3 regions of the Shewanella sp. 4_MG-2023 genome follow, and region 3 is predicted to be linked to each of the others. Evidence: predicted binding sites of a transcription regulator. Region 3 holds the regulator's gene; each other region holds the start of a gene.
The links. Region 3 encodes sigma-54, which starts transcription at its own class of promoters, with help from an activator protein. Its sites were predicted from a motif close to GTTGGCACGNNNNTNGNNT; they were not measured.

Region 1 (3,286 bases), on a different contig from region 3:
AAGACTAAAAACGCCCCTAACACCAATCTCACCGCGCGCCAAAACCAAGGCTGCTCCCACATTTCAGCGGCGGGCAGCTCTTCAATAAGCTGGTTCATAAACGGTACTGTGACCACTTCTAAGCTATCACCACGTTGACTGGTAAAGCCCATCGCCCCTTCAAGTAAGCGACGAATATTGGTTAGCTCTTGTTCGGTGCGCGGAATGCGGGTCACTATGCCACTTTCATCAGCTGGTCCCGGTTTATAATCAATGGCCACCGACACACTGACTCTGCGCACCACACCCACTTGCTGGCGGGTATGGCTGATGGTGGTATCAAGTTCAAAATTACGGGTTGCTTCTCGATGGCTATTGCCATTAACGGCTGTAGTTTGCTCTGCGCCTGCTTCTTGTGGAATATCTGAATCCATAGGAGGCTGATTGGTTAATGCCCCTGGAATGCCACCCATTGATTGACCGCTTGAATTACGCTCTATGGTCATTTCACTGCGTACAGCGGGTAAATCAGGCGAAAAGCGTTTCGCGGTTTGCTCAATCGCGGTGAAGTCCATGTTGACATCCACTTGAGAAGTGAAGTTTTCAGGGCCTAGAATAGGCATTAATATCGAATCGATTTTGTTACGATATTCTGCTTCTTGATGCTGCACTAATTCAAGCTCGCGGCGGGCTCTTGAGGAGGCGCCATCTTGGCTACCTGAATTTAGCAGGCGGCCATTTGAATCGGTCACTGTCACCCGGCTTGGCTCTAAGCCTTGTACTGCTGAGGCGACAATATCAACGATAGAGTCAATTTCTTCTTGGCCAAGGCTACCACGACGAACGCTCACAACTACGGTAGCGCTAGGTTTAGATTTATTACGGGCAAACACATTTTCTTTGGGAATAGCTAATATCACTTTGGCGCGGCTAATACTTTTTAGCTCTTCTATCACTCTGGCTAAATTAACTTCTTGGCTTTGTTTTAGGCGGGCTTGCTCCATGCGCTGACTAACACCAAAACCGCTGTCTTGGCTTAAATAATCGGTTGGTTGACTACTGGCTTCAACGCCTGCACGGCCCAGCAGCAGTTTGACATTTTGATATTTGTTTTCAGGAATACTGACTACATCGCCGGAGATTTTATAGACAATTTTATTCTTATCTAAAACGTCCAATACTTGGATCATTTCAGCAGTTTCCATTTGCCCTAACGGCCTATATTCAGGCTCTTGCGCCCAAATAATCATAAATACTGCCAGCACAAGACATACAGCTAAAGCCAATATCATAGTGATTTGACGCATAAAGTCAGCACTACCAAACGAGCTTTTCAAGCCAGGTTTATTTTCCTGCTGAATCCCTGTGCTATCGACTTTATCTGAATCTAATACTAGATCTGTGCTCACAATATTTACCTACTTCAATACCAGAATATCAACAACAATACTATTAACAAAAGCCTAAACAGGCATACTCATAATTTCTTTATACGCTTCTACAAGTTTGTTTCTCACTTGCACCGTTGCTTCAAATGCAACCCCGGCTTTTTCACGGGCAATCACGGTATCAGATAAGGTCACAGTGCTATCGCCCATCTCTAATCGGGTGGCTAAATTAGCTGAGTTTGATTGTAAATCAGCCACGCCACCAACCGCTTGAGATAACAATTGGCCAAAGTCAGCACCAGAAGTATTACCGACTTTTTGAATCATATCCGCTTGAATAGGTAAGCCAAGATTAGGCGAAATCTCACCCTTTAAGGATTGCATTTCTTGTAAAAAAGGATTTGAACTAATCTGCATTGTAAACTCCATTCGTCGGATATTTGACGACTTAAAAACAGTTACAATAGATTTAGCAAGTAGGATGCCAACAATAGCTTAAATACACTTAAGCCCATGAAAAGAGCTTAAAAACAACTTGAAAGGGTGAAAAATACACAAAATAGAACCGCTTTAGTATCATCAAAGCGGTTAAGCTAATATTTTAGAATTTAGAGTTAAGTATAACAATGAACTAAACGTCGATATTTAAGCAGGGACTTGAATACCTAAGTCACGCATTTTAGCCATTTTATAGCGCAATGTTCTGGCGCTAATTCCCAGCTTCTCAGCTACGTCTTTACGGCTACCATTACATAGATTTAAGGTTTCCAAAATAATCACATGCTCTTGAGCCTGCAGTTCGCCCCCAAGCCCGTCCGTTTCAGCAGCGGCCACGGGTTGCTCATTGGGGCTCAAAGTAACATCTTCAGCTTCAAGAATAATATCCGCGCCAGTTATCTCCTCGCCATTATTCAGTATCAAGGTGCGCTGAATAACATTATCCAGCTCACGGACATTACCTGGCCAGCGATAAGCCAATAAACGACGACAAGCTATCTCATCTAACTCTGGCACTGGTGAGACATTAAATGCCTTAGCATGCTTAACCAGCAAGTGCCTTGCTAAGGGTAAAATATCAGCCGGTCGTTGGTTTAATGCCGGCCAGGTTAGTGGAAATACATTAATGCGGTAATATAAATCTTCTCTAAATGCGCCCGATGTTGCCATGGACTTTAAATCACGGTTTGAAGTGGCAAGTACCCTCACATCAAGAGCTATGGTTTTACGGCCACCTAAACGCTCAACTTCACGCTCTTGCAGTACTCGCAACAATTTGGCTTGCAGCCCTAGCTCCATTTCAGAAATTTCATCAAGCAATATGGTGCCGCCTTGAGCCTGTTCAAATTTTCCAGGGCATGCCTGATAAGCGCCTGTAAAAGCGCCTTTTTCATAGCCAAATAAGGTGGCTTCAAGCATATTTTCAGGTATTGCTGCGCAATTAATGGCGATAAAAGGTTTTTCTGCTCGAGGGCTGTTTTGATGAATATAACGTGCTAGCACTTCTTTGCCCGATCCACTTGGCCCCATGATCATCACTGAAGCATCAGAGCTTGCCACCCGCTGGGCAATATTCAGTAGCGCCAAGCTTTTGTCATCGGCGACCACGGGTTGACCTAAATTTTGTTTAAGGGGTAAGTAGCGAGATACCTGATTTAACAACACTTCAGGCGCAAAAGGTTTAGCCAGATAATCCGCCGCACCAAGTTTTATGGCGCTAACCGCACTGTCAATGGTGGCAAAAGCGGTCATTAATAAAATGGGGACTTTACTATGGTTTTGCTGTAAATAGTTTAATAGCCCTAGCCCGCCAATACCTTCCATTTGCACATCACTGATAACCATATCAAACGTCGTGGTTTTCATGGTAATAATGGCCTCTTCTGCAGAGCCCACATCAACGCAGTCATATTGGGCTAACA
Region 2 (3,286 bases), on a different contig from region 3:
TATTGTTGGGCGCTGCAGCCCAATTCGGGATATTTGCGACTTTATTAGGTGCAATTGCTCTTAATGTGGTGCCGGGTTTTGAGTTCAGCATGACTGACGCCGCAGCCATTGCGATTATTGGTGGTGCAGATGGTCCAACTGCGATTTTCTTAGCCTCAAAACTAGCCCCTGATTTATTAGGTGCGATTGCTGTTGCAGCTTATTCATACATGGCATTAGTGCCGTTAATTCAGCCGCCAATTATGCGTCTATTAACCAATGAGTCAGAGCGTAGCATCAAAATGGAGCAGCTACGTGAAGTCAGTAAGAAAGAGAAAATTATCTTTCCCTTGATGGTTGTCGGTCTAACGATTTTGTTCCTACCAGCGGCGTCGCCTTTAGTGGGCATGTTCTGTTTAGGTAACTTAATGCGTGAGTCTGGCGTGGTTGATAGACTATCTTCTACCGCGCAAAACGAGCTTATCAATATTGTGACTATCTTTTTAGGTTTAGCTGTAGGCTCTAAATTACAGGCAGAACAGTTCTTACGCATTGAAACCTTGGGTATTCTTATTTTAGGTGCCGTGGCATTTAGTATTGGTACTGCTTCAGGGGTATTAATGGCGAAGTTCATGTCTAAGCTATCTGGTGGCAAAGTTAACCCATTGATTGGCGCAGCAGGAGTTTCTGCAGTGCCGATGGCGGCGCGCGTTGTTAACAAGGTAGGTCTTGAAGCTAATAACCAAAACTTCTTGCTGATGCATGCTATGGGGCCAAACGTGGCTGGTGTATTAGGTAGTGCTGTTGCTGCAGGTGTACTACTTGCGGTATTAGGCTAACCAGAGTTGTTTCAACAAGAGTAACCATCAGCTAATGCGTCTCAATTAGCTTAAGTTAGTGATTCAGATTAGTTACTCGCATTAGTTGCTAAATAAAAGCCACTTAATCACCAGATTAAGTGGCTTTTTTATATCGGTAGCTCAATTTCATTTGCTTATCTATCGGTTTAGTTATCGACACAGCCATGACTTAATCATTTACTCTGCGACTAACACAATCACAATCACAATCACAATCACAATCACAATCACATACACAATCACCTACACAGTCAGCAACTAAACCCCAAGTTCCGGTGCTAGTCTAAAGTTAAATGCTGCCCAAAAAAGTGCAACAGTATTTTATCTTGCACCGTTACGGACGCTTAGGGGCAATAGGTTTTTCAGTTGCAAACACATTTAATCATTTATAACAGAGGTTTACATTTATGGCATGGTTACTGAATGGACTATGACAACAATACTCGTCATTGAGACTATTTATTGGTTTAATCTGCAGTTTGTTGAATATTTATGCAGAGCGACAAGATGGAACACATTAACGATAAAGCAAAGGCGCTTTAATTATTCCTTAGGGATAATTAAAGCGCCTTTTTTGTTTTAAGTCATTTTAAACTTAAAAGGGATAAACGATGAACTGGAAAACGTCTTTTAAACAGCTTGCGGTCGCGCTAAGTATTGGTGCAGCGATGCAAGTTAATGTTGCCACTGCAGAAGTAGGCTTTCCTGAAAAAGAAGAGCTGACATTTGGTTTTATTAAACTGACCGATATGGCGCCTATCGCTATCGCTTATGAAAATGGTTATTTCGAAGAAGAAGGCTTATACGTCACCATCGAAGCTCAAGCTAACTGGAAAGTGTTACTGGACGGCGTGATTGATGGCCGCTTAGATGGGGCGCATATGCTAGCAGGTCAGCCTATTGCAGCCACGATTGGTTATGGTACCAAAGCCCATATCATTACGCCTTTTTCAATGGATTTAAATGGTAATGCTATTACTGTATCCAATGATATTTGGGCGCAAATGAAGCCTAACATCGCTAAAAATGCTGATGGTAAACCGGTTCATCCCATTAAAGCAGACTCGCTCAAACCTGTGGTAGATAAATATAACGAGCAAGGTAAGCCCTTTAAAATGGGCATGGTATTTCCAGTCTCTACCCACAACTATGAACTACGTTATTGGTTAGCCGCTGGTGGTATTCACCCCGGTTTTTATGCGCCTCACAAAGGTGATACTTCAGGACAACTTGACGCTGAAGCTTACTTATCTGTTACGCCGCCACCACAAATGCCATCAACCCTTGAAGCTGGCACCATCTATGGCTACTGCGTTGGTGAGCCTTGGAACCAACAAGCGGTATTTAAAGGCATCGGGGTGCCAGTGGTTACCGATTATGAAATTTGGAAAGATAACCCTGAAAAAGTATTTGGTATTACTGCAGAATTTGCTGAAAAGTATCCAAACACCACTATTCGCTTAACTAGAGCATTAATTAAAGCGGCTAAATGGTTAGACGAAAACAACAATGCTAACCGCCCAGCAGCTGTGAAAATCTTATCTCAATCTAACTATGTTGGCGCTGATTACGATGTGATTGCCAATAGCATGACGGGCACCTTTGAATATGAGAAAGGTGATAAGCGCGCGGTGCCTGATTTCAACGTGTTCTTTCGTTATAACGCAACCTACCCATATTACTCAGATGCGATTTGGTACTTAACCCAAATGCGTCGTTGGGGACAGATTTCAGATGATAAGCCTGATACTTGGTACAAAGAGATAGCTGCCAAGGTTTACCGTCCAGATATCTATGCAAAAGCGGCGCAATCGTTAATTGATGATAAAAGTATTGATGCCAAACATTTCCCTGACTTTGCTACTGAAACGGGCTTTAAAAAGCCGCAGCAACATTTTATTGATGACATTGTGTATGACGGTAGTGCACCGAATGCCTATATCAACAAGTTCAGTATCGGATTAAAACAAGGCGACAAACTGTAAGCCTGAGCTTAAGTACTTTATCTCGAGTTTTATGTCGAGTTTGATTCAGATTTTATGCAAGTAAGAGCTATCGAAGTGAGGATAGACCTATGACAACCATTGCAAGATTAGCGCAGAGACTCCCTATGGATAAGTCGGCTGTAACTTCGTTGTTAGCCAAATCAGCGGCAATGAGCAAAGCATTATTATTACCGCTCATCGGTATTACCGTGTTTTTGGTTATTTGGTCAATTACAGCCAATAATATTAATACATCCCTAGGTAAGTTTCCTGGTCCTGTGGCTGTTATAGGTCAGTTCGATGGGCTTTACCAAGAGCATAATGCCGAGCGAGAAAAGGCGGCGGCTTTTTATGAGCGCCAACAAGTTCGCAATAATGCAAGGCTGGCTGCCGATCCCAGTTATCAAGCGAAAACCAGAACGTATACCGGTAAGGAAACCTTCTTCGATCAGATAGTGACCT
Region 3 (3,286 bases):
TGATGGCCGTATTGGTACTGCCAGTGCCGATGAAATTAAATATGAGCTTGCCACTAGCATTTTAACCTTAACGGGTAATGCTAAATTGGACCAAGCTGGCAGCCAGGTTACTGGTAACCTAATTAGCTACAACATTGAAAAGCAGCAGTTAATTGCTGAAAGCACCGGTACTGGTGAAGATCGGGTTATCACTATTTTTCAACCAGAAAGTCACCCAGACTTGATTGATTCTGAAAAGAAAAAAGATGAGCAACCACATTTACCAGACAGCGCTAAACCCGGTGATGACACGCCACCAGCTATAATTGAAAACAACAATTTATCTGCTGTAGAGGCTGTGAACTCAACTGAAACACCCGAAGTAACTGAATCACTTAACGCTGAGGCGCAGGCGACATTGTCAGCCCCAGCAGCTGAGCAAAATGACTAATGACCCAAATTACGTTAACCGCTGAAAATCTCGCTAAGAGTTATAAAAGTCGCCAGGTAGTAAAAGATGTCAGCCTGACGGTAAAAACCGGCCAAATTGTTGGCTTACTTGGCCCTAATGGCGCGGGTAAAACCACCACCTTTTATATGGTCGTAGGCCTAGTCAAAAGTGATAAGGGCCGCATTCTGATCGATGAAGATGATTTAACCGCAGATCCAATGCATTTGCGCGCCCGAAAAGGCATTGGCTACTTACCTCAAGAAGCCAGTATTTTTCGTAAGCTCACAGTACACGATAATATAATGGCAGTGCTTCAAACTCGCAAAAGCTTATCAAATGAGCAGCGCATTGAAGAACTGGAACATTTATTAGAAGAATTTAACATAACTCATATCCGTGATAGCCAAGGTATGGCGTTATCGGGAGGCGAGCGTCGCCGAGTTGAAATTGCACGCGCATTAGCGGCAAATCCTAAGTTTATTTTATTAGATGAACCTTTTGCAGGGGTAGATCCTATCTCAGTAATCGACATCAAGAAAATTATTCAACAACTTAAAAGCCGTGGTTTAGGGGTGCTAATTACCGACCATAATGTCCGTGAAACACTTGATGTGTGTGAGCGAGCATATATTGTGAGTCACGGAAACTTGATTGCTGAAGGAACACCTGCTGAGATCTTAGTCAATCAGCAAGTTAGGTCGGTATACTTAGGTGAACAATTCAAGCTATAGTTAGCACTATTCAGTTTTTAGTATGGCATTCGCGGCCAACAACAAACCTTAATCTAGTCTATTTTTCTAGGATCATAAACTAGCGCCCACACTGTTCGTCGCGATGATGTAATTCAATTAGGGACAAGCGGTACATGAAAGCCTCACTCCAACTCAAAATGGGTCAACACTTAACCATGACCCCACAGTTGCAACAAGCGATTCGCTTATTGCAACTTTCCTCATTGGAGCTACAGCAAGAAATTCAACAAGCACTTGATTCAAACCCGCTATTAGAGCTTGAAGACGAATTCACTAAAGCCAAAGAGCCCGTAAAAGAAAACGCCCTGCAAACTGACACCGATTTTAGTGATAATAGCCAAGTCACCATAGAAAAAGACACCTCAACGGTTGATACCACTGAATCGCTCACTAAAGATTCTATGCCTGAAGAACTCCCTATGGATACCACATGGGATGAGGTGTATACCGCCTCGCCGACTTCTGGCTCTGGCGCAGTATCGAGCGGTAATGATATGCCGTTTCAAGGCGAAACCAGTGAAGGCTTGTATGAGCATCTTGAATGGCAAAAAAACCTCACTCCCTTTTCTGAAAATGACTTGGTGATTGCAACCGCCATTATTGATGCCATTGATGAGCGCGGTTACCTCACCCAGAGCGTTGAAGACATTTTGCAATCCTTAGGCACTGACGATATCGAACTCGATGAAGTTGAAGCTGTACTTAAACGGGTACAACACTTCGATCCCGTCGGCATTGCAGCGCGAGATTTAAGTGAGTGTCTATTAATTCAATTAGGCCAATACCCTAATGAAATTCCTTGCATAGATAATGTTAAGTTACTGATTAAAGATCATCTTGATTTAATCGCCGGTCGTGACTTTAGGTTACTGATGCGTAAAACCAAGCTTAAAGAAGATGATTTACGTGAAGCCATTGAATTTATTCAAACGCTCAATCCACGTCCAGGCTTGCAAATTACCCCCATTAAAGATGAGTACGTCATTCCTGATGTTACTGTACTTAAAAAGAATGGTCGCTGGGTGGTCGAGCTAAATCCCGATAACATGCCTAAAATTGGCGTTAATCAGCAATATGCAGCTATGGCCAAAGGCGGTTCAAGCCAAGCTGACAGCCAATTTATTCGTGGTCATTTACAAGAAGCCAAATGGTTTATCAAAAGCATCGATAGCCGTAATGAAACCTTACTAAAAGTGGCTAACTGTATCGTACAATTTCAGCAAGGTTTCTTTGAGTTCGGTGAAGAAGCCATGAAGCCGATGGTGCTCAATGATATTGCTGAAGCGGTTGAAATGCACGAGTCGACCATTTCACGGGTCACGACCCAAAAATACATGCATACCCCCCGTGGACTTTTTGAACTAAAATATTTTTTCTCAAGCCATGTAAGTACCGATGATGGTGGAGAATGCTCTTCTACAGCAATTCGCGCATTTATTAAAAAGCTCGTAGCTGCAGAAAACCCGAAAAAGCCTCTTAGTGATAGTAAAATGGCGACACTATTGGCTGAACAAGGGATTAACGTTGCTCGACGTACGATAGCCAAATATCGAGAGGCAATGCTCATCCCTCCCTCAAACCAACGCAAAAGCTTATAACTTTTGTTATTGGAGGATGACCTATGCAAATTAACCTGACTGGAAACCATATTGAAATAACTCAATCTTTACGGGAATACGTGCAAACAAAATTTTCAAAGCTTGAACGACACTTCGAACAGATCAATAATGTTCACGTTGTGCTCGATGTTCAAAAGCTACAACAGATTGCCGAAGCCAAACTGCACCTAAAAGGCGGTGAAGTGTTTGCTGTATCGCGTAACGCTGATATGTATGTGGCAATAGACGCCCTGATAGATAAGCTAGACCGTCAGGTAATTAAACATAAAGAGAAACTCACTAAGCATTAACGATGGAACTTCGTACCATCCTGCAGCCGGCGTGCACTACCTGTGCCACTCCGGGCAGTAAGAAAAAGGTACTGGAATTAATCAGCAATTTAATGGCTGCCCAGTACCCAACCCTTTCTTCACAGGCTATTTTTGAAAGTCTAATAGCGCGTGAAAAAATGGGCAGTACAGGTATAGGAAATGGCATAGCAATTC

Region 1: fliE (flagellar hook-basal body complex protein FliE) is a predicted target of sigma-54. The motif match lies at 1,838-1,856, and genes of this name have one in related genera.
Region 2: Q4546_RS10980 (CmpA/NrtA family ABC transporter substrate-binding protein) is a predicted target of sigma-54. The motif match lies at 1,246-1,264, and genes of this name have one in related genera.

Annotation. Positions count from the first base shown of each region.
Region 1 is NZ_JAUORL010000011.1:53,867-57,152, reverse strand. Features, by position in the region: gene fliF (flagellar basal-body MS-ring/collar protein FliF) at 1-1,388, opposite strand, end outside; gene fliE (flagellar hook-basal body complex protein FliE) at 1,443-1,784, opposite strand; gene Q4546_RS08145 (sigma-54 dependent transcriptional regulator) at 2,013-3,286, opposite strand, start outside.
Region 2 is NZ_JAUORL010000017.1:3,212-6,497, forward strand. Features, by position in the region: gene Q4546_RS10975 (sodium ion-translocating decarboxylase subunit beta) at 1-818, shown strand, start outside; gene Q4546_RS10980 (CmpA/NrtA family ABC transporter substrate-binding protein) at 1,508-2,824, shown strand; gene Q4546_RS10985 (ABC transporter permease) at 2,995-3,286, shown strand, end outside.
Region 3 is NZ_JAUORL010000027.1:4,439-7,724, reverse strand. Features, by position in the region: gene lptA (lipopolysaccharide transport periplasmic protein LptA) at 1-430, shown strand, start outside; gene lptB (LPS export ABC transporter ATP-binding protein) at 430-1,161, shown strand; gene Q4546_RS14410 (RNA polymerase factor sigma-54) at 1,296-2,780, shown strand; gene hpf (ribosome hibernation promoting factor) at 2,804-3,091, shown strand; gene ptsN (PTS IIA-like nitrogen regulatory protein PtsN) at 3,094-3,286, shown strand, end outside.